2 regions of the Bacillus aquiflavi genome follow, and region 2 is predicted to be linked to the other one. Evidence: a T-box and tRNA genes for the amino acid it is inferred to sense, from the RefSeq annotation. Region 2 holds a T-box; the other holds one or more tRNA genes.

Region 1 (16,363 bases), 1.6 Mb from region 2:
CATGTTATATTTAAAAAGTCGCTGTCGCAAGCGACAGAAAAAAATTGCTCTTTGAAAACTAAACAAACAAACGTCAACAACAATTTAAAGTGGAGGCAACTAACTATTCGTTAGAAGCTGACACTTGCCAACGTTAATTTTTTTATTATGAGCGAATCAACGCTCCAACTTTATTGGAGAGTTTGATCCTGGCTCAGGACGAACGCTGGCGGCGTGCCTAATACATGCAAGTCGAGCGAACTATTCAAAAGCTTGCTTTTGAACGGTTAGCGGCGGACGGGTGAGTAACACGTGGGCAACCTGCCTGTAAGACAGGGATAACTTCGGGAAACCGGGGCTAATACCTGATAACCCTTCTCTTCGCATGGAGAGGAGTTAAAAGATGGCTTCGGCTATCACTTACAGATGGGCCCGCGGCGCATTAGCTAGTTGGTGAGGTAAAGGCTCACCAAGGCGACGATGCGTAGCCGACCTGAGAGGGTGATCGGCCACACTGGGACTGAGACACGGCCCAGACTCCTACGGGAGGCAGCAGTAGGGAATCTTCCGCAATGGACGCAAGTCTGACGGAGCAACGCCGCGTGAGCGAAGAAGGTCTTCGGATCGTAAAGCTCTGTTATTAGGGAAGAACAAGTACCGTTTGAATAAGGCGGTACCTTGACGGTACCTAACGAGAAAGCCACGGCTAACTACGTGCCAGCAGCCGCGGTAATACGTAGGTGGCAAGCGTTGTCCGGAATTATTGGGCGTAAAGCGCGCGCAGGCGGTCCTTTAAGTCTGATGTGAAAGCCCACGGCTCAACCGTGGAGGGTCATTGGAAACTGGGGGACTTGAGTACAGAAGAGGAGAGTGGAATTCCACGTGTAGCGGTGAAATGCGTAGAGATGTGGAGGAACACCAGTGGCGAAGGCGGCTCTCTGGTCTGTAACTGACGCTGAGGCGCGAAAGCGTGGGTAGCGAACAGGATTAGATACCCTGGTAGTCCACGCCGTAAACGATGAGTGCTAAGTGTTAGAGGGTTTCCGCCCTTTAGTGCTGCAGCAAACGCATTAAGCACTCCGCCTGGGGAGTACGGCCGCAAGGCTGAAACTCAAAGGAATTGACGGGGGCCCGCACAAGCGGTGGAGCATGTGGTTTAATTCGAAGCAACGCGAAGAACCTTACCAGGTCTTGACATCCTCTGCCACTCCTAGAGATAGGACGTTCCCCTTCGGGGGACAGAGTGACAGGTGGTGCATGGTTGTCGTCAGCTCGTGTCGTGAGATGTTGGGTTAAGTCCCGCAACGAGCGCAACCCTTGATCTTAGTTGCCAGCCTTTAGTTGGGCACTCTAAGGTGACTGCCGGTGACAAACCGGAGGAAGGTGGGGATGACGTCAAATCATCATGCCCCTTATGACCTGGGCTACACACGTGCTACAATGGATGGTACAAAGGGCAGCGAAACCGCGAGGTCGAGCCAATCCCATAAAACCATTCTCAGTTCGGATTGCAGGCTGCAACTCGCTGCATGAAGCCGGAATCGCTAGTAATCGCGGATCAGCATGCCGCGGTGAATACGTTCCCGGGCCTTGTACACACCGCCCGTCACACCACGAGAGTTTGTAACACCCGAAGTCGGTGAGGTAACCTTTTGGAGCCAGCCGCCGAAGGTGGGACAGATGATTGGGGTGAAGTCGTAACAAGGTAGCCGTATCGGAAGGTGCGGCTGGATCACCTCCTTTCTAAGGAATCATTAAAGGTTGATCGTTTGTTTGTTTAGTTTTTTGAGAGAGCAATCTCTCAAATATTGTTCTTTGAAAACTAGATAATAAATGAAGAAGGCAAAAGAAAGAAACCGAGTATCACCAAAGATATCTCTTAAAAAAAGGAAAAGAGAAGCAAGTAGTTCTAGGAAGCAAATGAACGACAACCGGAGCGTACTAAAAGTACGTGAGGATTGGAGTGAGCGTAGCTGGCAACGAAATACGTAGCTTATCTTTTACCGAAAAAAGACAACTTAGAAGCGAAAGCTTATTGTCTAAAGTAAGGAAAAGAAGAAGCGAGAAGCTCAAGGAAGTGAACGAACGAAGACCGGAGCGTATAAACATACGTGAGGATCTGAGTGAGGGAAACTGACGCAGAGATTCGACGCTTTTTTTTAAAAAAGGGAAAAGAGAAGCAAGTAGTTCTAGGAAGTAAATGAACGACAACCGGAGCGTACAAAAGTACGTGAGGATTGGAGTGAATGCAACTGACAACGAAATACGTAGCTTATCTTTTACCGAAAAAAGACAATTTAGAAGCGAGTTATTCAAGGAAACAAGTGATCGAACACCGGAGCGTACAAAACGTACGTGAGGATGTGAGAGAGCGCAGTTGACGCGGAAAAACGAAGCTTATCAATTGTCGTAAGGTTAAGTTAGAAAGGGCGCACGGTGAATGCCTTGGCACTAGGAGCCGATGAAGGACGGTACTAACACCGATATGCTTCGGGGAGCTGTAAGTAAGCTTTGATCCGGAGATTTCCGAATGGGGAAACCCCCTATCCGTCATGGGATAGGATCATAACCTGAATCCATAGGGTTATGAAGGCAGACCCGGGGAACTGAAACATCTTAGTACCCGGAGGAAGAGAAAGCAAAAGCGATTCCCTAAGTAGCGGCGAGCGAAACGGGAACAGTCCAAACCAAGAGGCTTGCCTCTTGGGGTTGTAGGACACTCAACATGGAGTTACAAAGGAACGAGGTAGATGAAGCGGTCTGGAAAGGCCCGTCAGAGAAGGTAACAACCCTGTAGTTGAAACTTCGTTCCCTCCTGAGTAGATCCTGAGTACGGCGGGACACGTGAAATCCCGTCGGAATCTGGGAGGACCATCTCCCAAGGCTAAATACTCCCTAGTGACCGATAGTGAACCAGTACCGTGAGGGAAAGGTGAAAAGCACCCCGGGAGGGGAGTGAAAGAGAACCTGAAACCGTGTGCTTACAAGTAGTCAGAGCCCATTCATGGGTGATGGCGTGCCTTTTGTAGAATGAACCGGCGAGTTACGATTTCATGCAAGGTTAAGTTTAAAGACGGAGCCGCAGCGAAAGCGAGTCTGAATAGGGCGAAAGAGTATGAGGTCGTAGACCCGAAACCAGGTGATCTACCCATGTCCAGGGTGAAGTCCAGGTAACACTGGATGGAGGCCCGAACCCACGTACGTTGAAAAGTGCGGGGATGAGGTGTGGGTAGGGGTGAAATGCCAATCGAACTTGGAGATAGCTGGTTCTCTCCGAAATAGCTTTAGGGCTAGCCTCAAGTGTAAGAGTCTTGGAGGTAGAGCACTGTTTGGACTAGGGGCCCTCATCGGGTTACCGAATTCAGACAAACTCCGAATGCCAAAGACTTATCCTTGGGAGTCAGACTGCGAGTGATAAGATCCGTAGTCGAGAGGGAAACAGCCCAGACCACCAGCTAAGGTCCCAAAGTATACGTTAAGTGGAAAAGGATGTGGAGTTGCTTAGACAACCAGGATGTTGGCTTAGAAGCAGCCACCATTCAAAGAGTGCGTAATAGCTCACTGGTCGAGTGACTCTGCGCCGAAAATGTACCGGGGCTAAACGTATCACCGAAGCTGTGGATTGACACCGTAGGTGTCAGTGGTAGGAGAGCGTTCTAAGTGCGTTGAAGCTAGATCGTGAGGACTGGTGGAGCGCTTAGAAGTGAGAATGCCGGTATGAGTAGCGAAAGAAGGGTGAGAATCCCTTCCACCGAATGCCTAAGGTTTCCTGAGGAAGGCTCGTCCGCTCAGGGTTAGTCGGGACCTAAGCCGAGGCCGAAAGGCGTAGGCGATGGACAACAGGTTGATATTCCTGTACCACCTTATCGCCGTTTGAGCAATGGGGGGACGCAGGAGGATAGGGTAAGCGTACAATTGGATGTACGTCTAAGCAGTTAGGCTGGTAATGAGGCAAATCCCATTACCGTAAGGCTGAGCTGTGACAGCGAGGAAAATTATTTTCCGGAGTTCCTGATTCCACACTGCCCAAAAAAATCCTCTAGCGAGGAATAAGGTGCCCGTACCGCAAACCGACACAGGTAGGCGAGGAGAGAATCCTAAGGTGATCGAGAGAACTCTCGTTAAGGAACTCGGCAAAATGACCCCGTAACTTCGGGAGAAGGGGTGCTCTGATAGGGTGCAAGCCCGAGAGAGCCGCAGTGAATAGGCCCAGGCGACTGTTTAGCAAAAACACAGGTCTCTGCGAAGCCGCAAGGCGAAGTATAGGGGCTGACGCCTGCCCGGTGCTGGAAGGTTAAGGGGAGCGCTTAAGCAATCGCTGAAGGTGTGAACCGAAGCCCCAGTAAACGGCGGCCGTAACTATAACGGTCCTAAGGTAGCGAAATTCCTTGTCGGGTAAGTTCCGACCCGCACGAAAGGCGCAACGATCTGGGCACTGTCTCAACGAGAGACTCGGTGAAATTATAGTACCTGTGAAGATGCAGGTTACCCGCGACAGGACGGAAAGACCCCGTGGAGCTTTACTGTTAGCCTGATATTGAATTTTGGTGCAGCTTGTACAGAATAGGTAGGAGCCGTGGAAACGTGAGCGCTAGCTTACGTGGAGGCGTCGGTGGGATACTACCCTTGTTGTACTGAAATTCTAACCTGCGCCCCTTATCGGGGCGGGAGACAGTGTCAGGCAGGCAGTTTGACTGGGGCGGTCGCCTCCTAAAAGGTAACGGAGGCGCCCAAAGGTTCCCTCAGAATGGTTGGAAATCATTCGCAGAGTGTAAAGGCACAAGGGAGCTTGACTGCGAGACTTACAAGTCGAGCAGGGACGAAAGTCGGGCTTAGTGATCCGGTGGTTCCGCATGGAAGGGCCATCGCTCAACGGATAAAAGCTACCCCGGGGATAACAGGCTTATCTCCCCCAAGAGTCCACATCGACGGGGAGGTTTGGCACCTCGATGTCGGCTCATCGCATCCTGGGGCTGTAGTCGGTCCCAAGGGTTGGGCTGTTCGCCCATTAAAGCGGTACGCGAGCTGGGTTCAGAACGTCGTGAGACAGTTCGGTCCCTATCCGTCGTGGGCGTAGGAAATTTGAGAGGAGCTGTCCTTAGTACGAGAGGACCGGGATGGACGCACCGCTGGTGTACCAGTTGTCTTGCCAAAGGCATAGCTGGGTAGCTACGTGCGGAAGGGATAAGTGCTGAAAGCATCTAAGCATGAAGCCCCCCTCAAGATGAGATTTCCCATTTGAGCTCCCTGAAAGATGATCAGGTTGATAGGTCTGAGGTGGAAGCGTGGCGACACGTGAAGCTGACAGATACTAATCGAGCGAGCACTTAACCAAATAAACATGATACTTTCTTTCTTATATCTTCTTCACATTATCTAGTTTTGAGAGAATAAAAATTATACTTGAAAAAATTTTAAAAAAGTTTATAATAGTATATGTCTCATTATTTCCTTGTCCGGTGGCGATGGCGAGAAGGTCACACCCGTTCCCATTCCGAACACGGAAGTTAAGCTTCTCAGCGCCAATGGTAGTAGAGGGCATCCCTCTGCGAGAGTAGGACGTTGCCGGGCGGATATATTCCGCAGTAGCTCAGTGGTAGAGCATTCGGCTGTTAACCGAACGGTCGCAGGTTCGAATCCTGCCTGCGGAGCCATTAGGAGAGCTGTCCGAGTGGCCGAAGGAGCACGATTGGAAATCGTGTAGACGGTTAACGCTGTCTCAAGGGTTCAAATCCCTTGCTCTCCGCCATTGAAGAACAATGGCCCGTTGGTCAAGTGGTTAAGACACCGCCCTTTCACGGCGGTAACACGGGTTCGAATCCCGTACGGGTCACCATCTATATGGAGGATTAGCTCAGCTGGGAGAGCACTTGCCTTACAAGCAAGGGGTCGGCGGTTCGATCCCGTCATCCTCCACCATGAGATGCTAATGAATTATCTTATATCTTATGTGAGTATTATATCGTCGCGGGGTGGAGCAGTCTGGTAGCTCGTCGGGCTCATAACCCGAAGGTCGTAGGTTAAAATCCTGCCCCCGCAATAAAATATTAAACATGGTCCCGTGGTGTAGCGGTTAACATGCCTGCCTGTCACGCAGGAGATCGCGGGTTCGATTCCCGTCGGGACCGCCATTATTATTATATACATAGGCTCGGTAGCTCAGTCGGTAGAGCAAAGGACTGAAAATCCTTGTGTCGGCGGTTCGATTCCGTCCCGAGCCACCATTTGGAGCCGGCCTAGCTCAATTGGTAGAGCAACTGACTTGTAATCAGTAGGTTGGGGGTTCAAGTCCTCTGGCCGGCACCATTTTCAAGATTATGCATAAATTATGGAGGGGTAGCGAAGTGGCTAAACGCGGCGGACTGTAAATCCGCTCCCTTAGGGTTCGGCGGTTCGAATCCGTCCCCCTCCACCATCTAGGGGTATAGTTTAACGGTAGAACAGAGGTCTCCAAAACCTCCAGTGTGGGTTCGATTCCTACTACCCCTGCCAATATTATGGCGGCTATGGCGAAGTGGTTAACGCATCGGATTGTGGCTCCGACATCGTGGGTTCGATTCCCACTAGTCGCCCTTTACAACTTGACATTTTATTATATAATTAAATATTATTGGGCCATAGCCAAGCGGTAAGGCAACGGACTTTGACTCCGTGATGCGTTGGTTCGAATCCAGCTGGCCCAGCTTGCGGAAGTAGTTCAGTGGTAGAACACCACCTTGCCAAGGTGGGGGTCGCGGGTTCGAACCCCGTCTTCCGCTCCAATGTGGCGGCATAGCCAAGTGGTAAGGCAGAGGTCTGCAAAACCTTTATCACCGGTTCAAATCCGGTTGCCGCCTCCATATTTTTGAAATGAATTTGGACGACCTATATAGATTCGCCGGGGTGGCGGAACAGGCAGACGCACAGGACTTAAAATCCTGCGGTAGGTGACTACCGTACCGGTTCGATTCCGGTTCTCGGCATTATTAATTTTTAGATTTTATTTTTATAGTACCGAGCCGGTGTGGCGGAATTGGCAGACGCGCACGACTCAAAATCGTGTTCCTTACGGAGTGCCGGTTCGATCCCGGCCACCGGTATTTAAAAAACGCAGTTATGTCGACGTTTTAGCGGAAATTTAACCGTTAGAACGTCGCCTTTTTGTGTTAAACGTGCGATAAATGGTCGTGTAACGAGTCGCTTTCCTTCAATAAAACGAAGGGAGGCGATTTTTTTGTCTACTCGCAGAAATAATCGTCTAAGCAGTCGAGAAATTGATATTGCAATTGAGCCGTTAGAATTCAATACGCTTTCATTTGACGCGGCTTGTAAGCTTTTTTTGGGGGGGGCCGAGCGCCGCGAGCTAAGGTAATTCTAGTTAATATAGATTTTTAATTAAAATAATCAATATGTCTAAAGATCACGAATGAAAGTTTTCTTCTATAATGAAGAAGTAAGGGATCATTAAAAAAGCCGAGATTGGAGGTGCTTAACGTTACTTTATAAATCCTTTCTATAAAATGACTGATTTTGGTATTCTCCTTATCACTGTATTGCTCTGCAGAGAAGGATTAATGCTCCAATCCCGAGAGGGATTTTACATTAACAAAGTATCTTGAAGTTTTAGCAACAACTCTAAGGAAAAGCACATAATTTAACCACAAATGAACAAATTATTAATATGTAACTCAGAAATTTTTTCAGTCATAAAAAAATAAGTTAAAAGAATCGATGGAGTTTATGTATGGATGAAACGATTGGTGAGGTCACGGTTGAAATTTTAAATTACCTGGGATTCAGATTGAACCGTTATTTAATCATATCTTTTATTTTCATGGGCTTTCTGAATGTTATTACTTTTTCTTAAAGGTCTAATTATTTCTCTAATTCGATCATGAATAAACTTTTCTTGGACACCAAATTCCTTTAGTAAATAGAATTCTAATATGTTTCGAAGAACATGGTATGCATTTATTTAATCTCCTGCTTTAAGAGCTTTCTTCTCTAATCTTTGATCAAAATGAGTATAATAATTTCTTGTGTCAGCAATTACTTGTGGGAAATCTTACATGATGGGATTTTATATCTGTATAAACTTCAACTCCGCCTAATGATGGATTATCATATAAAGGAAAATCTAACAAATAAAAATTAACATTAGTAACTATTTACAGACGTAACCTGCTGTCCATTCCTATTAATATATAAAAAAAAATCAGTCAGCACATACTAATCTTTTAAATGATTGTATATGATGACTGAATGATAAGCCTATTCACTAATGCAATTGAAAATTGTGATGAGTAAATTTACTTATCTGTTCGTTTAAGAGCATTAAGTGCGACCTTTGTAGCTTCTGAAATTAGCGTATTGTCATAGGTGGCATTCTGTGTATCACGGCTGGATAGAACTGCGATGACAATGGGAGCTCTATTCGGCGGCCAAACAATCGCAATGTCATTCCGTGTTCCATAGCTTCCTGCTCCGCTCTTATCATCGACTTCCCAGCCTTTTGGTGCACCAGCCCGGATCAATGCATCTCCAGTGGTATTTCCCCGCATCCAATCCGTCAGGATCATACGTTTTTCAGTAGGGAGCAAGTCGCTGACTGCGAAAGCCTTGAGGCTGGTAGCAAGTGCTTTTGGTGTGCTTGTGTCCCGTTTATCTCCAGGAATAGCTGAGTTCAAATCCGTCTCGTAGCGATCAACTTGGGTAATGTTATCGCCAATCTGTCTCAGTGCAGTTTCAAATCCCTCAGGGCCTCCCAGTTTCTCTAATAAAAGGTTACCTGCGGTGTTGTCGCTATATCTAACAGCAGCCTCAATAACTTCCCGAAGAGTCATCCCGGTATCTACGTGAAGCTGTGTTACGGGTGAATACGTAACGATGTCCTCGCTGGTGTATGTGACTAACTCGTCAAGTTGATCAATTGAGTAATGCTGCAGCAATGCACCTGCGGCTAAAGCTTTGTAAGTAGATGCGTAAGCGAATCGCTCATTAGGCCGATAGGAGACGGTCCGATTTGTACCTGTATCGATAGCGTAGACTCCGAGCCGGGCGTCAAATTTGCTCTCGAGATCTGCAAACTCACGGGATGCTGATGTTTTCGTGACAGCCTTTCCGGGCTTGTCAGAAGGGTTATGGGTGGTCATGGACCAGCCGGCGAAAGGTACAATTGCAACCACTAGCACAAGCAGGGCAAATATAAAATTATTCTTACTGAAAATATTATGTGTTTTCCTCAAGATCTTAACCTCTTTCTATTAATAATCGATGTTCTGAAAATAGAATAAGCGGGTTTAATCATTATGTTTTGATTAACAACAGTCGACTATTAACCAGCAGATTCTAAAAATTGTGTATTACTTTCGGATTCAATTGCATTATTTTTATAATGTAAAATTTATTCTGTTTGCACTTAATTAATCCTATTCAATATACTTCTTCGTAACCTTATGCTGCCCCGAAATAGCGGGGGAGAATTTCCTCCTTTCACTACTATTGATTGCATGTGTAGTATTAGATTACATAAAATACTACATATGTAGTATTTGGTTACGTATTTAATACTACACTTGTAATAAATAGATGTCAATCTCTTTTTGTAGTTGACTGTTCTTTTTCATCATGGTCAAAATATGCCCGAAAAACCCGCTGACTGATGATATTAGCTGCACTGTGCGGTTGAGCATAACGCTCGCGGTAGGCATTTTAATGGTAATCTCGGGATCATTGAATGGGGCATAGTTAGCAAAAGAAAGATTCCAAGTATTCACTATTTTTATAAGATTCCGAGGTCCCGATTTTACCCGCTGCATTGTACAGTTCGACTTTAAAATATCCTCTCGCTGTTCCTTTGGAACCATGGACAACCAGCCAAAGACTTGTTGAACCCGCTTAAGCATCTCCTAACTCATCTCCGCCTGAATCAGCACCACTGGTTCAATTTCATCGATTACGTTGTCTAATTCATTGCCATCCTTATTGTGTTCACGAGTCTCCTTCGCCAGCCTTCATTCGGTATCCACCATTTGCAATCGTGACCGGGCAATTTGCATCGATGTATATGTATCTAATTGTCCGCTGGCAATTTGAAAGTAGGTGCTTGTATTCGTTCCTTTAATTCCTACCGTTTCATTATCAAAACCAATACCGGTCGGGATGCCTAAAGCAAATTGATTGAAATAATAGTCGATGATTTCAATTTTTTTCAGATTGCTATTCAATGTGTCATTGGGAATATACTTGCCGCCCATGATTTCCAATTGCTGTTTTTTACATATAAACGTTAGATGAGCGCTCTGATGCCTCTAGATCGTGGTAAGAGGAAAAGGTTTCAGCCCTCTTAAATCGCATGAGTTACAAATACTACAATCGTAGTATTTTGTCCCAGAAAGACCCAAAAAGGAAGGGCAATCTTTCTGGGGTTAATTATTAATATATCTTTTTATGATGCAGGATCTGCTTAGCTATCTCCGCTGCCTTACTTCCCTGGGCTTGACCATCCTTATTTTGAATATTAATGGCAAAATAAAAACGCTCATTACCTTTATCGACAAAACCAATAAACCAGCCATTTACATTCTTTCCATTGACCATACCGGTTCCCGTTTTACCATACAACCGTCCATTCTTTTGCACGTCTATTAAAATGGCCTTTTTTACCGCTTTGATATTTTCCGCTTTAAAACCCCATTGATTTTCTTCTAATTGGTATAATAACTGGACCTGTTCAATGGGTGATATTTTTAGGGAAGATTCCATCCAGTAACTATCCAAATCCCCTGAAAGATCCTCATTCCCGTATTTTATCTTGTGAAAATAATCTTGCAGCGACTTTCTCCCTACCTCTCGATCGGTATTCTGGAAATACCAATTCACGGAATGCCTTAAGGCAGTCGCTAAATTTTGATTTTGATTCCATTCTGGAAAGGGATAAATTTCCCCACCCCAAACCTTTTTATTGTTATTCGGGGAAATCACTTTTGATTCCAATGCAAATAAGGCAGAATATATTTTATAGGTACTATCAGGGGAAATCCTCTGTTCACTCATCTCTCGATTATATATTTGATATTGGTTTTTAGAGGGATCATATAAAACAAAGCTGCCCTTGTAGCCCTTAAAATAGGAGCTTAGATCTTCATATACCGCATTCTTCCCGCTAAACTGATACACATCATTTGGGCTGGCAATAACGGTGGTGATTGGAGCAAGGAATAGCACAACAATTCCTAAAACAGCACAGATGACCTTGCTTTTCCATTTCAATAATAGAGAATCTCTAGAGTAGCTTGCAATGCATTGGATTCTTTGTTTAATTTGTTTTTTTGTCCCACCTATACCTGGAGCAAGCTGTTCAAAGGGCCGATCATATTTTTTATCTGCAAAACGAATGATGGTATACCCATATTCAATATATCCGCTCTCATCTAAAAGATTTAAAACGGATGCATCGCAGGCCAATTCCCTATCCATTCGAATCCTTTTTAAAGCATACCAGACGACCGGGTTAAACCAATAAATAATCTGAAACATCCACATAACGTAATTCACGAACAGATCTTTGCTTTTATGGTGGTGCAGCTCGTGCAAAAACACGTATTTTAATTCATTTAACGAGAATGTTTCTCGCGTTTTGCTTGGTAAAAAAATAACGGGCTGAAAAATACCGAACATGATCGGCGAGGAAATAAGAGAGGTCTCCTGCAACCTTATGTTTCTTTTCACCCCAACCATCTTTTTGCACGCTTCTAATAGTTTATTTATCTTTTGGTTATGAACAGCCGCAGCCGACTTTTTGATTTGATAGATTTGATAGTTTGCATAAACAGCAGCCCCAACAAAAATAACCACTCCAATGACCCAAACTGTAAAAAATGTATGGTAGACGAAATCGGGCGTTGACATGTTTACCGATATCGTGAAATCATGTAATAAATCGCTGTTTTGCGCCTGAGAGACATCTACTCCATTCATCCTTTCGCTCTTCAATGGCGCTTCTTTATGAAAAAAAAGTAAGTTTTTAAAGTAGTGCATTCCTTCTCCAAGGCGAAAATAATTCCAAGGTAAAAAGGCAGTAAGAATTGGAATGCAAAGAACATACCAAATATGATAATGTGCTTTCACTGTCATATGATTGTTTAATAGTTTTTTGATTAACAGAATTATGAAAATAAGGAGGGATACCACGATTGTACTTACTAAAATCCGTAGCAGAATGGTATCCATTATTTTTCCCCTTCTTTCTTATCCCTCATGGACAATATTTTCTTTAATTCCGATATTTCTTCGTTCGATAATTGATCATTTTCAATAAAATTTAAGACCATTGAATTTAATGTACCGCCGAAAAACTGCTGGAGAAAGGATTTACTTTTTTGCTCAACATATTCGTGCTTTTCAACCAATGAAGTATATATAAACACTCGGCCCTCTTTTCTTGCATGCAAAGCCTTTTTCTTAACTAGGCGCGCCAACATGGTGTGAATGGTATTTGACTTCCAATCACTCTTTTTCGATAATTTCTCCACTACTTCAGGAGTTGAAATTGGCTCATAGTTCCATATTACCTTCATCACTTTATATTCTGCTTCTGATATTTGTGGAATCTCCTTCATGATAATCCTCCTACTTTTACAGCTGTAGTATTTATTATAGCAAGACGGTCCAAATACATAAAGAATATTCGCGACTTTAGCCTAAGGTAAATAATCCCCCCATATTTGAAAAACAATTCAGCGAATACTGCTACGGCTTCCGACCAAGAAGAATGTGTGAAATGGCAGTCGTTCAAGCGCTGGAATATATAAACGCTGGATATGAGTGGTTAGTAGACATTGATTTAGAGAGATTCTTTGATACGGTGCACCATAACAAACTGATGAAAATCATCTCTCACACGATAAGAGAGAATGATTTCAAAACGGCTCTTTCTTTATTTGTTGATGATTGTCTAATTAGATAATCTAAGACTTCAAATAATCAATCCAATATTACAGAATCTGAATGATCAGCTTTTCACAAAATATTTAGAAAAAGATTTTAATCCTGCTCCTACAAACATAAAAAAAAACCAAATAAAAATTTTATCCTACACAAACAGGAAAAAGGATTACAAACAGTAATAATTAACACAGGTTTAAGAGCCATTAGAGAATTTTTAATTTTTGTATCGTGGAGGACATATTAAAGATAATTAAATTACACTAATTTAAAAAATGAAATTATGATTATCTATTTTTTCACAAGGGAAAAATATAGAAGATTAACACTGGAAAGAAAAGTTTTTTTCAAAGGGTGATTTTTTATTATAGATCGAATCACTCGCTGGTTAAAGAGAGCAATTTGGAAACCTTCTTATATTTGGACACGAAAGTTTGATGAACGCTCTAGTCCGTAAAAGAATCTTGTTGTTGTAACTCTGGGTTAACTATATATTATTACCAAATAGACAATCCCACCTTTATTTAGGTCTTTTTAAGTAAAGATTTACTACTTTTCATCTCTAATTGAATGAGAACATTTAAGCAATAGGTGATAGGGGCTAAGAAAATTTGGTTTTGAATCGCGGTCTCACTCATACCATAAAAAGGCTTAATTTCTACGTGCTGCTTCAGCCATTTGAAAAATAGCTCAATGGCCCAACGAGAACGATAAATGTCACTGATTTCTTCAGCACTTAAATCAAAGCGATTCGTGATTAAACGAAGGAAGTTTCCTTTTGTATCCTTGACTTCAAGAAGACGAAAGACATTTTCTGTTCGATTTTGTATGCTACAGATGTAAACCATTTTGTCGGATTGTACAGGGCAATCATCCGAAATTGAAAAAGAATGAACTTCACGAATGACTGCATTTTTCTTCAGTCGTGATACGAAAAAATAACCTTCATCGGTCATCCGATCAAATCGTTCATAATCCACATAGCCACGATCAAACACATACATGGCTTCGTTATCATCTACCAGAACTTCAAGCTGATTTCGGTCATGTTCTTTTGCCGTTGTAATGACAGCTTTTTTCTGGATAAACAGCATTTTTATCCATGAATACAAGTCGTAAATGTAGTTTTACACCTGCTTTTGTTTGACGAAACTTCGCCCATTGATAGTTAGTTAAGTTGAGTGGTAGAGTACTCGAATCACTGATTTTTAGTGGCATTCTCTTTTCACTTTTCATGTGATAATGTTGAATTTTCCACACTAAATCCAAGAACATATGAGAAAGAATGAGCGGATTGATATTATTGTTCTTTCGTGATAACTGAGATGTACTAATTGATTCAAATCCGAGTATTTTCTGAAGATCTTCGTCTAAAAGGGCATCACTGATTTCTTCTAAGCTCTCATATTCATGAAGCTGGGCAAAAAGCAAAAGCTTAATATAAGACTCCGTTGTAAACTTCTTTGTATAGTAGTCCTGTTTTTGTTCTTTAACAAGTTCAGAAAGCTTTTGAATATTTATTGGTGAAACCCATTTACCAAATGATGTAATTAGTGTATTCTTGTCCATGATGTATTCCTTTACATTTGGATTTGGACAGGAACCACCTGTACTTCCATTGTAAAGGATTTTTTTTTGTTTTACAATCACATTATTTTTAAAAATTCCTAGTATTTTAAATCATCTGAATATTTTAATGCAATGCTAGTGTTATCAGATAGTAAATAAATTGATTTAACTAAAATTAATGGCCCCAATTGTATTTTGCAATTGAAGAATACATAGTTACGCAGTGAGGAATGCGAAAGAATTGCAACTGGCATGGAGACTCTGCGGGCATGACTTCCTAGCTAGAAAGCGAGCATTATAAAGGGCTAGTTTCTCCTAACAAGGCTATATAATTGCCCATGTAAAGTTGGGCTACGCCAAATTTTCTAACATTGCACTTTTTATAGAAAAAAAACACGTGTCAAATATATTTTTCCCAAATTCCCATCCTGCTGCTAGTGTCCATCAATGTACAGGGGGTGTGTTTGCCGGTCAATCAAAATGGAGAACGAGAATCAGTCTTATAATGTTAATACATTAACAAAAAGAGATGGAGGAACAAACAGATATTTACTTTTGGTAGGATTGAGGAGCATTTTTTGCCAAACTAGCTTACACGGATGAAGAAAAAGTAGAACCGACCACACTAGGTTATGATTTTATCTAAAAAGTTGTATCAAGAATTAAAAGAGAAAAATTATATTGACCGGAAAGATAGGCGGATGCTAGCTACTTTCAAGAGATTGTGGGCCATTGCTACAATCCCGAACTGCACGTGTATTTTACCCAATCCACTACAGGCTTGGCAGTAGAAACTATTAACCAAAGGAGAAAGGTTCCATCAAATCCCCTTCTAAATAATAATTGAGAGTAATTTTATTTTTTAGGTTAAAAGATCTAGTTAAGTATTTATTAGTTAAATATATACATAAAAAACTAGGAAAATAGATGTATGGAGAATAAAATAAATATTAGTCAAGATGTATCTATTATAGAAAAACAAGTTTTTGAGCTTCAACAGAAGCTAAAGTTACTTCAAAAACAAGGACTACCCTTATATATGAAGGACGATTTCCTTGAAAAAGAACTTAAGAAGATAGGAATAGAACAATATAAAAAAGTAAGAATGAATAGTGAAATTGCAACTCCTGTGTGGAAAAGAGGAGGAGGGGCAACAATTGATCTTTGGGAAAAGTGGTTCAATAAGTAATGAAATACGGTAAATACAATGATTTAGTTGAAGAGGTAATTCTTTTTTCTAAAAACCCCCAGATAAATGAACGACAGAGTGTTTTTGATAGAATTATTATTATTAATGATTTTCAAAAAGCTGAATATTTAGCTTATGAGGGTGTTTTTAGTGGAGATGGGTATAATTGTAAATATATAAGAGAGTTAGAAATGAGTGAAGTTTGGAGCAAATATTACACAATACCGGAGGATGAAAGACCAAAAGGATTAGAAGAAATATTAGAAATAATTTCTGATAATGTAAGGGGTAATGCATTTAATAGTTTTTTTTTCAACGAAGTTGTAGCTGATCTCAATAATTGTGCAATTAATAGAGCAATAAATGGAAGGAGTAGTTCCTTCTTTGAAGATTTGTTCGAAGTATATCAAATTGGTGCTATTCCATGTGGGTGGGAAGGAGATTACCCAGAAGGTAGAATTGTTGCGTATAAAATTAAAGAATAAATTAATTTAAAGCACTTGATTCTTTTTGGTATCAAGTGCTTTTTAGTATATATTTGCATACGAGAATGACAAATCTTGTAATTTTAAAAGTAGTGATAGGTTTCAATCATATAAGACAAATGAATAAGTGGAAAGAGTAATTATGAAGAATGTACTGATGTTAGACTCAAAAGCAGACACAGTTATGATAGAAATAACTAATAATATGAGATGTCCC
Region 2 (16,363 bases):
TCCAGACAAAATTTGTGATCAAATTTCAGATGCAATTTTAGATGCGATATTAGACAAAGATCCAAATGCACGCGTTGCTGCTGAAACATCGGTTACAACTGGATTAGTTCTTGTTACTGGTGAAATAACAACGTCTACTTATGTAGATATTCCAAAAATTGTACGGGAAACATTGGCTAATATTGGATATACGCGAGCGAAATATGGCTTTGATGCTGAAACGTGTGCTGTTTTAACTTCTATTGATGAACAATCTGCAGACATTGCAATAGGTGTCGATCAAGCAATTGAAGCGCGTGAAGGTAAAATGACTGACGAAGAAATTGAAGCAATTGGTGCTGGTGACCAAGGTTTAATGTTTGGATTTGCTTGTAATGAGACGGAGGAGCTTATGCCTCTTCCAATTTCATTAGCCCATAAGCTTTCTCGCCGTTTATCAGAAGCACGGAAAAAACAAATCATTCCCTACCTTCGTCCTGATGGAAAGACACAAGTGACGATTGAGTATGATGAAAATGATCATCCGGTTCGTGTTGATACCATTGTTATTTCGACCCAACACCATCCAGGTGTTAGTTTAGAAAAAATCAAGCAAGATTTGAAGAAATATGTAATTGAACCTGTAGTTTCTAAAGAATTAATTGACGAAAATACGAAATATTTTATTAATCCAACAGGTCGATTTGTTATCGGTGGACCACAAGGTGATGCTGGTCTAACAGGAAGAAAGATTATCGTCGATACGTACGGAGGGTACGCACGTCATGGAGGCGGTGCATTCTCAGGTAAGGATCCTACAAAGGTTGATCGTTCAGCAGCATACGCGGCTCGTTACGTGGCGAAAAATATTGTCGCATCTGGCTTAGCGGACAAAGTAGAGGTACAGCTCGCCTATGCAATCGGAGTTGCACAGCCTGTTTCCATTTCTATTGATACATTTGGTACTGGTAAAGTTTCTGAAGATATCCTTGTAGAAGTTGTTCGGCAAAACTTTGATTTGCGTCCTGCTGGAATTATTAAAATGCTTCGTTTACGTCGTCCGATATATAAACAAACAGCTGCATTTGGACATTTTGGACGGACAGATATTGAACTTCCATGGGAACTTACGGATAAAGCGGATGATTTACGTAATCAAGCTTTAAATCGTTAAATATTAATCCATTTTTTCGAGAAAAACTCGGAGCGTGTCGATCAAGAAGCGGGAACAATAAGCGAATAGATCCGTTGTTCACGAAGGGCTTATAACGGAGTGAAACAATGTCGAATGCGAGCGTTTGTCAACAATCTGAATGGGGTTACATCTAACATGTAACTCCATTTTTTCCTTTTATATTGCTAGATTTAGCTCTTTTCGATTTTATCAGCAATAATTATGTAACCGTTAAGCTATAATCTTATAATGGTTTTTCTATGATATGAGTACATCTTTATGATATTATTAACGATATGTGATGTTTTCTTTTATTTAAGAACTAATATGCTTTTTTCACTTTATAATCTTCGTTACATAAAATTCATCATTCTTTTCTTTTTTTGATTGGTCATTCTCAGTATAATGGTATTATTATGACTTTTCACCGTTGTAATTGACGGATAATTTTTATAAAATAATAACGTGAATGTTAAATATGGAGAAGGTGCGGACGAATGTGTGGTTTTATTGGTTGTGTGCATGATAAAGCACAAAAAGTTTTAGAAGAAAATGAAAAACAGTTTAAAATAATGAACGACTTGATCACTCATCGCGGTCCCGATGACGCAGGATATTACTTTGACGACTATGTTCAATTTGGATTTCGTCGTTTAAGTATTATCGATATTAAGAGCGGCCACCAACCATTATCGTATGAAAACGAACGATATTGGATTATTTTTAATGGTGAAATTTACAATTATGTAGAATTACGTGAAGAACTATTAAAAAACAACAAAGTTACATTTACAACAAACTCTGATACAGAAGTGATCGTTGCTTTATATAGTAAACTAAAAGAAAAAGTGGTTGAGAAGCTTCGAGGGATGTTTGCCTTTGTTATTTGGGATAAGAAAGAGCAGACATTATTTGGAGCACGTGATCATTTTGGAATAAAACCGTTTTTCTACATGGAAGATGAAAAGCGAACTTTTTTTGCCTCAGAAAAGAAAAGTATTTTACACGCGTTAGAAAATGATGTTATAATTTATGAATCACTTCAGCATTATTTAACGTTTCAGTTTGTTCCAGAGCCAAATACGATGTCAGAAGGAATTTGTAAGCTGGAACCAGGTCATTACTTTACAAAAAAGATAGGTTCAAAAATGGAAATCAAACAGTACTGGAAAGCAACATTTAATCCTGTCGTAAAATCAGAAGAAAATTATGTTAAGGAAATTCGTGATATTTTATTTGATTCTGTTGAGAAACATATGCGTAGTGATGTTCCTTTAGGATCGTTTTTATCAGGTGGGATCGATTCCTCAATCATTGCTTCAATTGCCAGTAAATTCAACCCGAAAATTAAAACATTTTCTGTCGGTTTTGAACGAAATGGATTTAGTGAAATTGATGTAGCAAAGGAAACAGCTGAAAAAATCGGTGTGGAAAATATTAATTATGTTATTACTCCTGAAGAGTATATGAATGAACTGCCGAAAATTATGTGGCATATGGACGATCCTTTAGCTGATCCTGCTTGTGTGCCGCTTTATTTTGTTGCTCGTGAAGCGAGAAAGCATGTTTCGGTTGTTTTATCAGGAGAAGGTGCTGATGAGTTGTTTGGCGGGTATAATATTTATCGTGAACCACGCTCGCTAGCCATGTTCGATAAAATTCCAAATATATTTAAAGCGCTGTTAAGAAAAATAGCACGAATGATGCCTGAAGGAATGAAGGGGAAAAGCTTTATTGAGCGCGGATGCACTCCTCTTGAGGAGCGTTATATAGGGAATGCAAAAATGTTTACAGAGGATGAAAAGCGCGAGCTTCTTCTTGTACATAAAGAAGCTATTCAATACCACTCAATTACAAAGCCATTTTACGAAGAATGTCAAAACTATGCTCCTGTGGAAAAGATGCAATATATAGATATTCATACGTGGATGCGCGGTGACATTTTGCTGAAGGCAGATAAAACGACGATGGCACATTCTCTCGAATTAAGAGTTCCATTTTTAGATAAAAATGTTTTTGAAATCGCATCTAAACTACCGACTAACTTAAAAATTGCAAAAGGAACAACAAAATATATTTTGCGAAAAGCAGCGGAAGGAATTGTACCAGATCATGTTTTAAATCGTAAAAAACTCGGTTTTCCAGTTCCAATTCGTCACTGGTTAAAAGAGGAAATGAACGAATGGGCGAAAACGTTAATTTACGAAAGCAAAACAGATCATTTGATTAATAAATCCTATTTATTGCAACTATTAGATGACCATTGTCGTGGAAAAGGGGATTACAGTCGAAAAATTTGGACTGTTCTTATGTTCATGATTTGGCATAGTATCTATATTGAGGAGAAATACAATTTTGCTGAAGTCTCTAGCAAGGAAAAGTCAGTTCAACCAATGAATTAATCCCGAATTCTTTAATTGGGGTACTCCAATACCCCTAAAATAAAGCAGGTGGAGAAAAACAAAACAGTGTTTTTTTCCACCTGCTTTTATATGTTGATTCTGACTAGCTTGTCTAGTAACTTTCAAGAGATTGTGGGGGATAAGAAACATCCCTCACATTTTATGGAAAATAAAGTAATTTATTTTGTTTGTAATGATTTATAATACAAGCCTTTTTCTACATACTCTCTTGAAATACGCTTCATATCTTGAATATCTTCTTCTGTTAACTCACGAATAACTTTTGCAGGTCGGCCAAAAGCTAAAGTATTAGGAGGGATCACTTTTCCTTGAGGAACGAGACTGCCAGCACCGATAAATGCACCTTCACCAATTTCGGCATTATCAAGAATAATTGATCCCATTCCGATTAAAGCTTTCTTGCGGATTTTACAACTATGTAAAATAACTTGATGGCCAATTGTTACCTCATCTTCAATAATAAGTGGATTATTTGGACTTTGGTGCAATATTGAATGATCTTGAATGTTAACTTTTTCCCCAATATATGTTGGGGCAACGTCACCACGGATAACGGTATTAAACCAAACACTTGAATGAGCACCAATTTCAACATCACCTGTAATTGTTACATAGTCTGCTATAAATGCTGTTTCAGATATTTTCGGACTTTTGTCTTTATACGGATAAATCATCGTAACTCTCCTTTTTGTTGAAAAATTTACTATTTAAATTGTAACGAAAATTCAATCATTTTTGTCAAAAAACGAAATAAAATTGTATTGCTTATCATTTAACCTCAAGGAATGCTATCATTAATATGTAGATGTTAGTATACAGAAAGCTATATTACATTAATCCTCACCTTAAAAAGGAAGAAAACTTTTTTGCGAAAATGATCCAGCTTTCATGTTATCATACGTTATTTTCCTAAACAAGGAGTATTTGCTCGGTTACAGAAGGTAAAACAAAACTTCAAATTAGATTTAATTTCGATTAAATATATTATAAATGGTGGTGTTATGATGTCGATTCCTTCAGACCCTTTTTCGCTTATGGTAAAGGTTTATAAGGATATTCTTCCGACTGTACATCGTGAATTAAATTATTGGAAAAAAACGAGCTAAGGGAAATTCCAAATACCGAACTTCGCAATCAAGCACTTGCGAGTATAAAACACAAAACATTTCATTGTGAGGGCGGTTCTATTTTGGCATTAATGGCTAAAGGACGAAATAAAGAGGCAATTCGATTTATTGTTGCTTATCAAACGATTAGTGATTATTTGGACAACTTATGTGATCGCAGTACTTCACAAGATGCCAAAGATTTTACTGCCCTTCATGAATCAATGGAGGATGCAATCTCATTAGAGAGAGAATTAAATAAAAACTACTATCGCTATAGACAAGATCAAGATGATGGCGGTTATTTAGCTGAGCTTTCGGCCACATGCCGGGATGTTTTAAAAAATATTGTTCATTATGATAAAATAAAAGAATATTTAGAGGAGCTTTGCAGTTATTATTGCAGCTTGCAAATTCATAAACATGTAATTGAAGAAGAAAGGGTTCCACGCTTGAAAAACTGGTTTGCCGATCATCAAAAATCTATTCCTGATATGGAATGGTATGAATTTTCTGCTTGTTCAGGCTCAACATTAGGCATTTATTGTTTAGTTTCATATGCGATGCAAAGCGACTTCCGAAGTGAACAAGCGCTAAGAATTCGAAACGGTTATTTTCCATATATACAAGGATTGCACATTTTACTTGATTATTTTATTGATCAAGAAGAAGATTTAGCTGGCGGCGATTTAAATTTTTGTTTTTATTATGAAGATGAGACTCATTTGTTTAAGAGATTAAAACACTTTATAAGAGAGGCAGATAAACATACGAACGGTCTCCCGCATAAGCGTTTTCACCAGCTGATTAATAGAGGATTACTGGGTATTTATTTTTCAGATGATAAGGTAAAAAAGCAGAAGCATGTGCAAAAAGTAGCAAAGGAAATGATGAAATTCGGCGGGTTTATTAGCTACTTTTTTTATTTAAATGGAAGGGTATATCGGAAGTTTCAGAAAAGAACTTTAGTGAAAAGAGCAGAATAAAAATAGTTGTTTTTTTCCTAACAAGAGGTGTATAAAAAATGAAATTAGCACTAAGTGTATTAGATCAATCACCAGTTTCAGAAGGGATGACTCAAGAGGAAGGATTAAAAAATACTGTAAAACTGGCTCAGCATGTTGAAAAGCTAGGATATCGAAGATTTTGGGTTTCTGAACACCATGACACGATGAGTTTAGCAGGATCTTCTCCAGAAGTATTAGTTGCTCATTTAGCTGCAAAAACAACTAAAATTCGTGTTGGTTCTGGTGGAGTTATGCTTCCTCATTACAGTTCGTATAAAGTTGCAGAAAATTTTAAAGTGCTCGCAGCACTTAATCCAAACAGAATTGATTTAGGAATTGGCCGCGCCCCAGGCGGAATGCCGAGAGCGACTATGGCTCTTCATGACGGAAGACCGCGAGATGTGAATCGGTATCCGCAACAAGTTGATGATTTGTTAGATTATCTACATCATATAGAACGAGAAAATCATCCTTTTCCGGGATTAAAAGCAACAACACCATCATAAAAGAAGTGTTCCACAAGTTTGGATGCTTGGTTCAAGTCCTTCAAGTGCATTACTTGCTGCTGAAAAAGGGTTACCTTATACATTTGCACAGTTTATTAATGGTGAAGGGGGAGTTGAATATACAAAAAAATATCGTAAATATTTCCAACCATCACCTTATTTAACTGAACCAAAAAATATTGTCGCAATTTTTGTCATTTGTGGGGAAACGAAAGAAGATGCTGAGCGGATAGCATCAAGCTTAGACTTATCATTACTTATGATTGAACAAGGAATGAAATCATTGGGAACTCCTAGTCCAGAAAAAGCAGCAGCTTATTCTTATAGCCCGTTTGAACTTGCAAGGGTGAAGGAAAATCGTAAAAGAATGATCGTTGGGGATCCTAAAATGGTAAAAGAACAAATAGTAGCTTTAAGTGAAGCATATGAAACGGATGAAGTAATCATTGTCTCAATTATGTATGATTTCCATGATAAATTAAAATCTTTTGAATTAATCGCTAATGAATTTCAGCTTTGAGCCCATTTATGAAAGATTGAATGTACCGTAGTACGAAGTGAAAAAAATTAAAATGGAAAGTATGCGAGCGTTTGTATGTATTGTATTTAAAACTAACAATCAGTGATTTTTCCACTGATTGTTAGTTTTTGTTTATTTTTTTTCAATCGCAATAATAAACGGAGGGTTGTTCACTTGGTTAATAAATTGATATTGCAGTACGTGAGCAATTGACTGATCAAGATTTTTTACATATTGAAGAACGGCTTCTCGTTCTAGCGCACCTTCTTCGTGTCCATGGTAAATAACTAACACGATCACTCCTTCAGATGCCATTAGTTGTAATAATTGCTCTATTGCTTTAATAGTTGTTTTCGGTTTTGTAACAATCTCCTTGTTACCTCCAGGTAAATACCCTAAATTAAACATCGCTCCAGAAATTTTTCCTGTATAATCAGGTGAAATGACTTCGCTTATATGTTCATGACCTATATGGTGTAATGAAGCCCTTCTTAATACACCGTTTTCTGCTAATCTCTTTTCCGTTATTTTGACTGCTTTTTCTTGAATATCAAAGCCAAATACTTTTCCGTTCGAGCCAACAAGATTTGCTAAAAATAACGTATCGTGTCCATTTCCTAATGTTCCATCTACAACGACATCACCTTTTTGCACTGCTTTTTCCATTAATGATCGAGCGAATTGTAAAATTTTTTCTAATTTCATATTGTTTCCTCTCGACAACCATGTTCAAAGAATTTTCCTTGCCAACTATTTCGGCGTTTTAATTCTGCATCTATTGCATTTAACACTTCCCACTTATTAACACTCCACATCGGTCCAATCATTAAATCGATTGGTCCATCGCCAGTAATTCGGTGAATAACCATATCAGGTGGTAAAATTTCAAGTTGATTGCATACTAAATGAATATATTCTTCAAATGTTAAAAATGTAAGCATTCCTTTTTCGTATTGTTTTTCCATTGGAGTTCCTTTTAAAAGGTGTAATAAATGAATTTTGATTCCTTGTACGTCGAGATTTGCAACTTCTCTTGCTGTTTCCATCATCATATCTTTTGTTTCAAGAGGAAGCCCGTTAATAATATGGGCACAAATACGAATTCCGTGTTTACGGAGTTTATTTACACCCTCAAGGTAGCATTCATAATCATGTGCTCGATTAATAAGTTGGGCTGTTCTTTCGTGTACGGTTTGTAAACCCAGCTCGACCCACAAATATGTGCGTTTATTAAGCTCTGCTAAATATTCTACTACATCATCAGGTAAGCAGTCTGGTCTCGTTGCAATCGAGAGTCCAACAACACCTTCTTGCTTCAACACCGTTTCGTAGCTTTCACGCAAAACATCAAGAGGTGCATGAGTATTCGTAAATGCTTGGAAATAGGCCATATATTTTCCGTCTTTCCACTTTCGGTGCATTTTTTCTTTAATCTCTTTAAATTGTGTTTCTAGGCTGTCAGCACGGTTACCTGCAAAATCTCCAGATCCTGCTGCACTGCAAAAAGTACAGCCTCCAAAAGCGACAGTACCATCACGATTTGGGCAGTCAAAACCTGCATCCAAAGCGATTTTAAAAACTTTATGACCAAATACTTTTCGTAAATGATAATTCCAAGTATAGTAACGTTTATTATCACTTGCATAAGGGAAAGGATTTTGAGTCACTTAACATATCTCCTTTTACAGGGGTGTACAATTTCGTTTCATATCCCTCTGTCTGTATCATCATTCTGTCCCATTTGAATTTTAACATGAAGATAACAGCTAATCCAATTGTATTGTTTTTCCCTTAATTAGAAAAAAATCTGTTCTAAATAAAGGTGTAGAATGTCAAGAGATGAATACAATAAAAAATGAAGCGATATGCTTCATTTTTTGTATATACGAGGGGGGTAAAAAATGGCTACTCGTCAATCGATAGAACAATTTATTCAACAATGCGAAGATTCACTTCGATCTGCTCAAGAGCAAATGAACGAGGGCAGCAAACAAGAGTTTTATCATGACGAAGAATTTACAAATGCGATGCAAAATCTTGAAGAAACTTATAATGACTTATTAAAGCTCTATCATAGTGCGAATGCACAGCAAAGAGAACAACTGCATCGGATGAGACTCCAAATTCAGCAAATGCAAACGAATATGATTTTGGTTCACTATTAGTTTAGTTGAACTTTTTGCGGGATCAGTAAAGAAAAATAGGTCACATTGATTAAAAATCCGTATTACTTTAAAGGTGATACGGATTTTTTAATGACTATTTTTCATGATTGACAAACTGTTTAAATCGAATGGTAGAATATAGCATAGAAAATGAATGTTGAACGAGGGTGAGGATATGAATACATTGAAGGATATCCCAATTGCAATGTTAGAAACAATTCTAGAAGAAGCTATTGAATGGCTTGTAGTTGTAGATAAGGCCGGTAATATCATTTATATAAATCGGAACTATTGTCATTTTCTCGGTGTTAATAGAGAAGAAGTCATTGGGAAACATGTATCGAATGTGATTGAAAATTCACGTATGCATATTGTTGTAAAATCAGGAAAAGAAGAGATTGCTGATCTTCAATATATAAAAGGAAATTATATGATTGCAAATCGCATTCCAATTCGTTCTAACGGAGAAGTAATCGGTGCATTTGGGACTGTTTTTTTTAGAGATGCACAAGAATGGATGAAAATGAATAGCCATGTTAGAAGTTTATTTTTAAAAATGCAAAGCTACATTCAAGATATTGATAGTGGAGTAAAATATGGATTATCTGACATATTAGCCGTGTCAAAATCGATGAATGATTTAAAAGAAAAAGTAAAAATGATTGCACCTAGTGATATATCTATTTTAATTTGTGGAGAAAGCGGTACAGGCAAAGAATTATTTGCCCATAGCATTCATCAACTGAGCGGGCGCAGTCATCAACCGTTTGTAAAGGTTAATTGTGCCGCAATTCCAGAACATCTTCTTGAATCGGAGTTATTTGGTTATGAAGAGGGAGCCTTTACTGGAGCAAAAAGGGGCGGAAAAAAAGGGAAATTCCAATTGGCTGATGGGGGGACGTTATTTTTAGATGAAATTGGTGACATGCCTCTAAATATGCAAATGAAGCTTTTACGTGCATTACAGGAAAAGGAAGTTGAACCAATCGGCTCAACAAAACCAATTTCAGTAGATGTTCGGATCATAGCCGCTACAAATAGACCGTTAGAAAAAATGATGAAAGAAAAACGATTTCGAGAAGATCTATATTATCGAATTAGTGTTGTCCCATTTAATATTCCCCCTCTAAGAGACAGAATGGAGGATTTGTCGGTCCTTTGTGATTATTTTATTAAAAAAATATGTAAAAAGGCAGGGAAGCGAATAAGCGGAATTGCTAAAGAAGTGATGAATTTATTTAGTCGTTATCAATGGCCTGGAAATGTAAGAGAATTAGAAAACGTGATCGGTGCATCTATCCATTTATCAAACGGTGATATGATTACGATGGACTCTTTACCCGAACATATGAGAGAACCATCTCAATTTCCGTTAGGTGAAAAAAAACTGAAAGAAATTTTGGAGGAAACGGAAAAAAGCTTGCTTATGCAAAGTTTAAAAAAATATCAAAATGACAAGCGAGAGGCTGCAAAGGCACTTGGGATTAGTAAATCAACCATGTACGAAAAATTGAAAAAATATGAGCTAAGTTAAAGAAGTGTCCGAAAATCCGGAATGAATTCCGAATTTCCGGACACTTTTCATTCTCGTAAAATGCTTGACACTTTTAGGCGGGAATAAAGCAGTCTACTTAGAAAAGCTCTTTCATTAGTAAATAAAAATAAATAATTATTCCGGAAGTTCGGAATGAAATTATGAAATATTCTTGAAATTCGTACGTTTATAAGCGATATCAATTTGGCATGAAAGTTGCTTTATTTAAAGGTGCACTAAAAACGAAAGGAGTCTGTATTATTTTAGAACCGCGAACAAAGGTTGAAATTTTTAAGGGGGGAGAAAAAATGCTCAGCATGATCGGTTTAATTGGGGGACTAGCGTTACTCATTATATTGACAATGAGGGGAATGAACTTATTAATTGTAGGTCCCATTTCAGCACTATTTGTTGCATTATTGAGTGGAATGCCATTGTTCCCGCAACTCGTTTCTGAAGGAGAAGCAAACTTTGTTGGAAATTATATGTCTGGTTTTTCGGGCTTTGTAACGTCCTGGTACTTAATGTTTTTACTTGGAGCGATTTTTGGAAAGGTAATGGAGGATAGCGGAGCTGCGGATAGTGTTTCAAAATTTGTTGTCGAGAAGCTAGGGATGAAATACGCTGTTCTTGCTATTGTAGCTGCTTGTGCTGTTTTAACATACGGCGGTGTAAGCTTGTTCGTTGTTGCTTTTTCTGTTTATCCGATGGCAATCAGTTTGTTCAAAGAGGCCAACTTACCTCGACGCTTTATTCCTGCAGCACTTGCATTCGGTTCAGTCACTTTTACGATGACTTCGGCAGGTTCACCTGAAATTCAAAATTGGATTCCAATCGAATATTTGGATACTACACCTTACGCCGGGTGGGAAGTAAGTTTAATTGTTGCAATATTCATGGCCATTTTCGGTTACTGGTGGCTCAAACGAATGATTATGAAAGCGGTATCAAACGGTGAGACTTTTATCAGACAAGAATCAGATCCAGTGGTAGGGAATCAACCACTTCCAAATCCTTTTATGGGGATGATCCCTTTAATTGTTGTACTCATCATTTCCTTTATTTTCCATAATTCTTTAAAACAATCTGCTCTTATTATCGCTCTTTTATGCGGAGTAGTGGCAACGTATTTATTAAATAGACGTTACTTTAGACATTTTTGGAATGCTGTTTCTGAGGGGACACTTGGTGCTTTAATTGCTATTGGTAATACTGCGGCAGTTGTAGGATTTGGAGGGGTTGCAAAAGCAGCGCCAGCTTTTGAAGCTGCTGTTCATTACATGACAAGTATACCTGGAAGTCCGCTCATTGGCGGAGCGCTAGCAGTTAGTGTAATTGCTGGTATGACTGGTTCGGCATCAGGCGGACAGGTGATCGCCTTACCGGTTCTTGCTCCTCATTATCTTGATATGGGTGTAAATCCAGAAGCACTTCATCGGGTTGCAGCGATTTCGTCAGGTGCACTTGATTCATTGCCGCATAACGGATATGTTGTAACAACTATTAGAGCCATTTGTGGTGAGAGTCATCAAGCTGCTTACAATCCTATGGCTGCGGTATCAGTAATTGTGCCACTAATCGGTGTAGCATTAGCAATTTTATTATTTTCATTTGGACTAGGAATTTAACAGTACTAATTGAAAGGAGCTTACGGATGATTCAAAATAAAGTTGTTTTTATTACAGGAGCTGCTTCAGGGATCGGTTATAAACTTAGCAAAAAATTTGCTGAAAATGGAGCAAAAGTTGTCTTAACAGATATCCAAGAGGACGCTGTAAAAAAATGTGCAGAAAGGCTTCGTCAAGACGGTTTTGAAGCGGCTGGAATAAAGTGTGACGTAACATCTGAAGCAGATATTCAGCAAGCAATCAAAAAAAGTATCGCCCATTATGGCAGTTTGGACATATTAATAAATAATGCAGGGGTACAGCATGTTTCAATGATTGAACAGTTTCCTACTGAAAAATTTGAGCTTTTAATTAAAATAATGTTAACTGCTCCTTTTATGTTTATAAAGAATGTGGTGCCAATTATGAAAAAAAAACGGTTTGGCAGAATCATAAATATGGCATCAATTAATGGATTAATTGGTTTTGCAGGAAAAGCTGCGTACAATAGTGCGAAGCACGGAGTAATCGGATTAACTAAAGTAGCCGCATTAGAAACCGCTTCTTATGGAATTACTGTGAATGCTATTTGCCCTGGTTATGTAGATACGCCACTTGTGAAAAATCAACTGGCCGATCTAGCTAAAACGAGAAATCTTCCAATTGAAAAAGTACTTGAAGAAGTTATTTTTCCATTTGTACCTCAAAAACGATTGCTTTCTGTTGATGAAATTGCTGATGTAGCGATTTTTTTAGCAGGTGAGTCTGCAAGGGGAATGACAGGTCAGGCAGTTGTCATCGATGGAGGATATACAGCACAGTAGCGATGCTATCGATACGAATAAGATATTAATATTGAATAAAATATAGGGAAACTACTCATTATTAAAGTTTCCCTCTTCATTTAAGAGCTGATAAACGATGGAATTTTAGTTAATCTCGAATGATTCCATAACTTGATCCTACTATAACTTCTTTCCCATTTTGATTACGATATACTGACTTCATTTCTACTTTTTTGAAGCCTTCCATTTGTACAACATTTGTAATGGTTATTTCGCATGTTACAGTATCCCCAGTAAAACCGGTCGAATAAATTCACTGACCATCTCTCTTGCGGTGTAATTTAAACGCCCGCCAATTTTCGTTCCTACACTAGCAGTTAATAACCCTTGAACCATTAAACGACCTTTTTCATCATGCTCAATATGATGTCTTCCTTGGTCGTCTGAAAGACGTCCAAAATACAAAACATCTTCTTTAGTAAAAGTTCTTTCCCAAGTATAAACGTCACCAATTTTTATTATAAAAACACATAATTTTCGTAATATTCAGTATATTAATTTTAACATAAAAGTCAATGAATAACCATTCATTCCCCTTTAATCAATCATTAAAATAGAAAATATATGATAAGGCTCTTTAAACAATCATTGAACTAACGAGGGAAAAAGGTGTGATGATTTAAATTGAACAATGGTCAATTAATTGAAGGAGATTTTCATATCGAGGAGGTTAAAAAAATACGAATGATTTTTATAAAAAAAAATAGTTAAATGAAGACTAGTTCAAAAAGGCTTTGCTATTTATTTTTAGTTTTAGTATAATCATTATCAATAAAGGTTAGTTGGGAATCGTGATTCTGACACGATATGCTTCAATACTCCAATAAATAGGAATTTACAATTTTTTGTAGTTATATAACTGATTACGAAGATAAGGAATAGTAGTGGACAATTACTCGTATTAGAGAGTTGGCGGCTGGTGTAAGTCAACCGAGTAAACCATGAACTCGCCTTTGAGTTGCATGCTTGAACGAAAATTACAAGTAAAGCTGCCGTTTTCCGCGTTAAGGATGAATGAAGTGAGTGTCTTATACACTAATGTGGGTGGTACCGCGGGAGTAAAAGTAAAATCCTCTCGTCCCAAATTTGGGATGAAGGGGATTTTTTTTTTTTCATCTATATAAAGTGTAAAAGCGTTAAGTTGCATATCGTAAAATGGTAATTTGACTGGATTAACAAGGTGAAGGAGGATTTTTTAAATGAGTTTTAATCATAAAGAAATTGAGGAAAAATGGCAAAAATATTGGGAGAAAAATAAAACATTTAAAACGATTGAAGAAGAAGGAAAGCGAAAGTTCTACGCACTTGATATGTTCCCATATCCTTCAGGAGTAGGTCTTCACGTCGGACACCCAGAAGGATATACTGCAACAGATATAATATCAAGAATGAAACGTATGCAAGGATTTAACGTCCTCCACCCAATGGGGTGGGATGCGTTTGGTCTTCCCGCTGAGCAATATGCGTTAGATACTGGTAACGATCCAGCACAATTTACTGAAAAAAATATTCAAACATTCCGTCGTCAAATTAAATCTTTAGGCTTTTCCTATGACTGGGATCGAGAAATTAATACAACTGATCCGCAATACTACAAGTGGACACAATGGATTTTTAAAAAGATGTTTGAAAAGGGGTTAGCTTACATTGATGAGGTTCCTGTTAATTGGTGCCCAGCTTTAGGTACGGTGTTAGCAAATGAGGAAGTCATTGATGGTAAAAGTGAACGCGGTGACCATCCAGTTGAACGCCGTCCGATGAAGCAGTGGATGTTAAAAATTACTGAATATGCCGATCGTCTCCTCGATGATCTAGAAGAATTGGATTGGCCAGAGAGCATTAAAGAAATGCAACGTAATTGGATTGGCCGCTCAGAAGGAGCAGAAATCACATTTAGTATTGACGGATTTACTGAAACGTTTACTGTTTTTACAACTCGTCCAGATACTCTTTTTGGATCAACATATGCTGTACTTGCACCAGAACATCCTTATGTCGAAAAAATAACAACTGATAGTCAGCGTGAAGCTGTAACTGCTTATTTGGAAAAAAATAAACGCAAAAGTGATCTTGAACGAACGGATTTGGCAAAAGAAAAAACAGGTGTTTTTACTGGAGCATATGCTATTAATCCAGTAAATGGAGAAAAAATGCCAATTTGGATTGCGGATTATGTATTAATGAGCTATGGAACAGGAGCAATTATGGCGGTTCCGGCTCATGATGAGCGTGACTATGAATTCGCTAAAAAGTTTAAATTACCAATAAAGGAAGTCGTTGCAGGCGGCAATATCGAAAAAGAGGCGTATACAGGAGACGGAAAACATATGAACTCGGAGTTTTTAGATGGTTTAACTAAAGACGCCGCAATAACAAAAATGATTGAATGGCTTGAAGAAAACAAGCTCGGAACAAAAAAAGTCACCTATCGTCTTCGCGACTGGTTATTTAGCCGTCAACGTTACTGGGGTGAACCGATCCCTGTTATTCACTGGGAAGATGGGACAATGACAACCGTATCTGAAGAAGAACTTCCGCTTAAACTGCCAAAAACAACGGAAATCAAACCTTCAGGAACAGGCGAATCACCTCTTGCAAACATAAAGGACTGGGTAGAAGTAGTTGATGAAAAAACAGGTAAGAGAGGCCGCCGAGAAACAAATACGATGCCTCAATGGGCAGGAAGCTGCTGGTATTATTTACGCTATACCGATCCTGCGAACGATCAAGCGCTTGCTGATCCAGAACGGCTAAAAAAATGGCTTCCAGTCGATATTTATATTGGTGGCGCAGAACACGCGGTTCTTCATTTGCTTTACGCACGTTTTTGGCATAAGTTTCTTTATGATATCGGTGTTGTTCATACAAAGGAGCCATTCCAAAAGCTCTTTAACCAAGGGATGATACTTGGAGCAAATAATGAAAAAATGAGTAAATCAAAAGGCAACGTTGTGAACCCTGATGAAGTGATTGAAAGTCATGGAGCAGATACACTTCGATTGTACGAGATGTTTATGGGGCCGCTTGATGCCTCAATTGCTTGGTCAACTAATGGACTTGATGGTTCACGTCGCTTCCTAGATCGAATATGGCGTTTATTTGTAAATGAAGATGGTTCTTTAAATTCAAAGATTCAAGACGTTGAAGAATGTAAATCGTTAGAAAAGGTATATCACCAAACAGTTAAGAAGGTAACAGAGGATTACGAAATTTTACACTTTAATACGGCAATATCTCAGTTGATGGTATTCATAAATGAATCTTACAAAGCGCCCGTTTTATCAAAAAGTTACATGGAAGGGTTTGTAAAGCTTCTTTCACCGATTTGCCCACATATTTCTGAGGAACTTTGGGAAAAGCTTGGCCATAAAGAAACGATTACGTATGAAGCTTGGCCTGCTTATGACGAAGGGAAACTAATTGATGATGAAGTGGAAGTTGTTATCCAAATTAATGGTAAAATAAAGGCAAAAGTAATGGTTCCAAAAGATGCTTCA

What was found. The T-box of region 2 lies ahead of leuS (leucine--tRNA ligase). A T-box ahead of a tRNA ligase gene usually reads a tRNA of that ligase, here a tRNA-Leu.
Region 1: it encodes a tRNA-Leu, which carries the amino acid that the T-box ahead of leuS (leucine--tRNA ligase) is inferred to sense. The anticodon was not compared.

The regions. Positions count from the first base shown of each region.
Region 1 covers NZ_CP082780.1:524,924-541,286, forward strand. The annotation lists rRNA gene K6959_RS02690 (16S ribosomal RNA) at 171-1,722, shown strand; rRNA gene K6959_RS02695 (23S ribosomal RNA) at 2,393-5,314, shown strand; rRNA gene rrf (5S ribosomal RNA) at 5,435-5,550, shown strand; tRNA gene K6959_RS02705 (tRNA-Asn) at 5,559-5,633, shown strand; tRNA gene K6959_RS02710 (tRNA-Ser) at 5,637-5,728, shown strand; tRNA gene K6959_RS02715 (tRNA-Glu) at 5,741-5,815, shown strand; tRNA gene K6959_RS02720 (tRNA-Val) at 5,823-5,898, shown strand; tRNA gene K6959_RS02725 (tRNA-Met) at 5,946-6,019, shown strand; tRNA gene K6959_RS02730 (tRNA-Asp) at 6,035-6,110, shown strand; tRNA gene K6959_RS02735 (tRNA-Phe) at 6,128-6,203, shown strand; tRNA gene K6959_RS02740 (tRNA-Thr) at 6,210-6,285, shown strand; tRNA gene K6959_RS02745 (tRNA-Tyr) at 6,310-6,394, shown strand; tRNA gene K6959_RS02750 (tRNA-Trp) at 6,398-6,471, shown strand; tRNA gene K6959_RS02755 (tRNA-His) at 6,480-6,551, shown strand; tRNA gene K6959_RS02760 (tRNA-Gln) at 6,591-6,662, shown strand; tRNA gene K6959_RS02765 (tRNA-Gly) at 6,666-6,740, shown strand; tRNA gene K6959_RS02770 (tRNA-Cys) at 6,745-6,818, shown strand; tRNA gene K6959_RS02775 (tRNA-Leu) at 6,856-6,941, shown strand; tRNA gene K6959_RS02780 (tRNA-Leu) at 6,977-7,058, shown strand; gene K6959_RS19775 (hypothetical protein) at 7,934-8,008, opposite strand; gene bla (class A beta-lactamase) at 8,268-9,185, opposite strand; gene K6959_RS18745 (hypothetical protein) at 9,972-10,214, opposite strand; gene K6959_RS02800 (BlaR1 family beta-lactam sensor/signal transducer) at 10,393-12,189, opposite strand; gene K6959_RS02805 (BlaI/MecI/CopY family transcriptional regulator) at 12,189-12,578, opposite strand; gene K6959_RS02810 (hypothetical protein) at 12,740-12,925, shown strand; partial or broken gene K6959_RS02815 (IS4 family transposase) at 13,437-14,472, opposite strand; gene K6959_RS02820 (hypothetical protein) at 15,404-15,661, shown strand; gene K6959_RS02825 (hypothetical protein) at 15,661-16,146, shown strand.
Region 2 covers NZ_CP082780.1:2,741,258-2,757,620, reverse strand. The annotation lists gene metK (methionine adenosyltransferase) at 1-1,153, shown strand, start outside; gene asnB (asparagine synthase (glutamine-hydrolyzing)) at 1,651-3,555, shown strand; gene K6959_RS13310 (gamma carbonic anhydrase) at 3,735-4,250, opposite strand; partial or broken gene K6959_RS13305 (tetraprenyl-beta-curcumene synthase family protein) at 4,581-5,668, shown strand; partial or broken gene K6959_RS13300 (LLM class flavin-dependent oxidoreductase) at 5,707-6,715, shown strand; gene K6959_RS13295 (tRNA 5-(aminomethyl)-2-thiouridylate-methyltransferase MnmM) at 6,848-7,420, opposite strand; gene K6959_RS13290 (tRNA modification radical SAM protein MnmL/YtqA) at 7,417-8,382, opposite strand; gene K6959_RS13285 (YtzC family protein) at 8,617-8,880, shown strand; gene K6959_RS13280 (sigma-54 interaction domain-containing protein) at 9,056-10,414, shown strand; gene K6959_RS13275 (GntP family permease) at 10,723-12,042, shown strand; gene K6959_RS13270 (3-hydroxybutyrate dehydrogenase) at 12,069-12,845, shown strand; partial or broken gene K6959_RS13265 (FAS1-like dehydratase domain-containing protein) at 12,955-13,328, opposite strand; T-box leader at 13,726-13,952, shown strand; gene leuS (leucine--tRNA ligase) at 14,066-16,363, shown strand, end outside.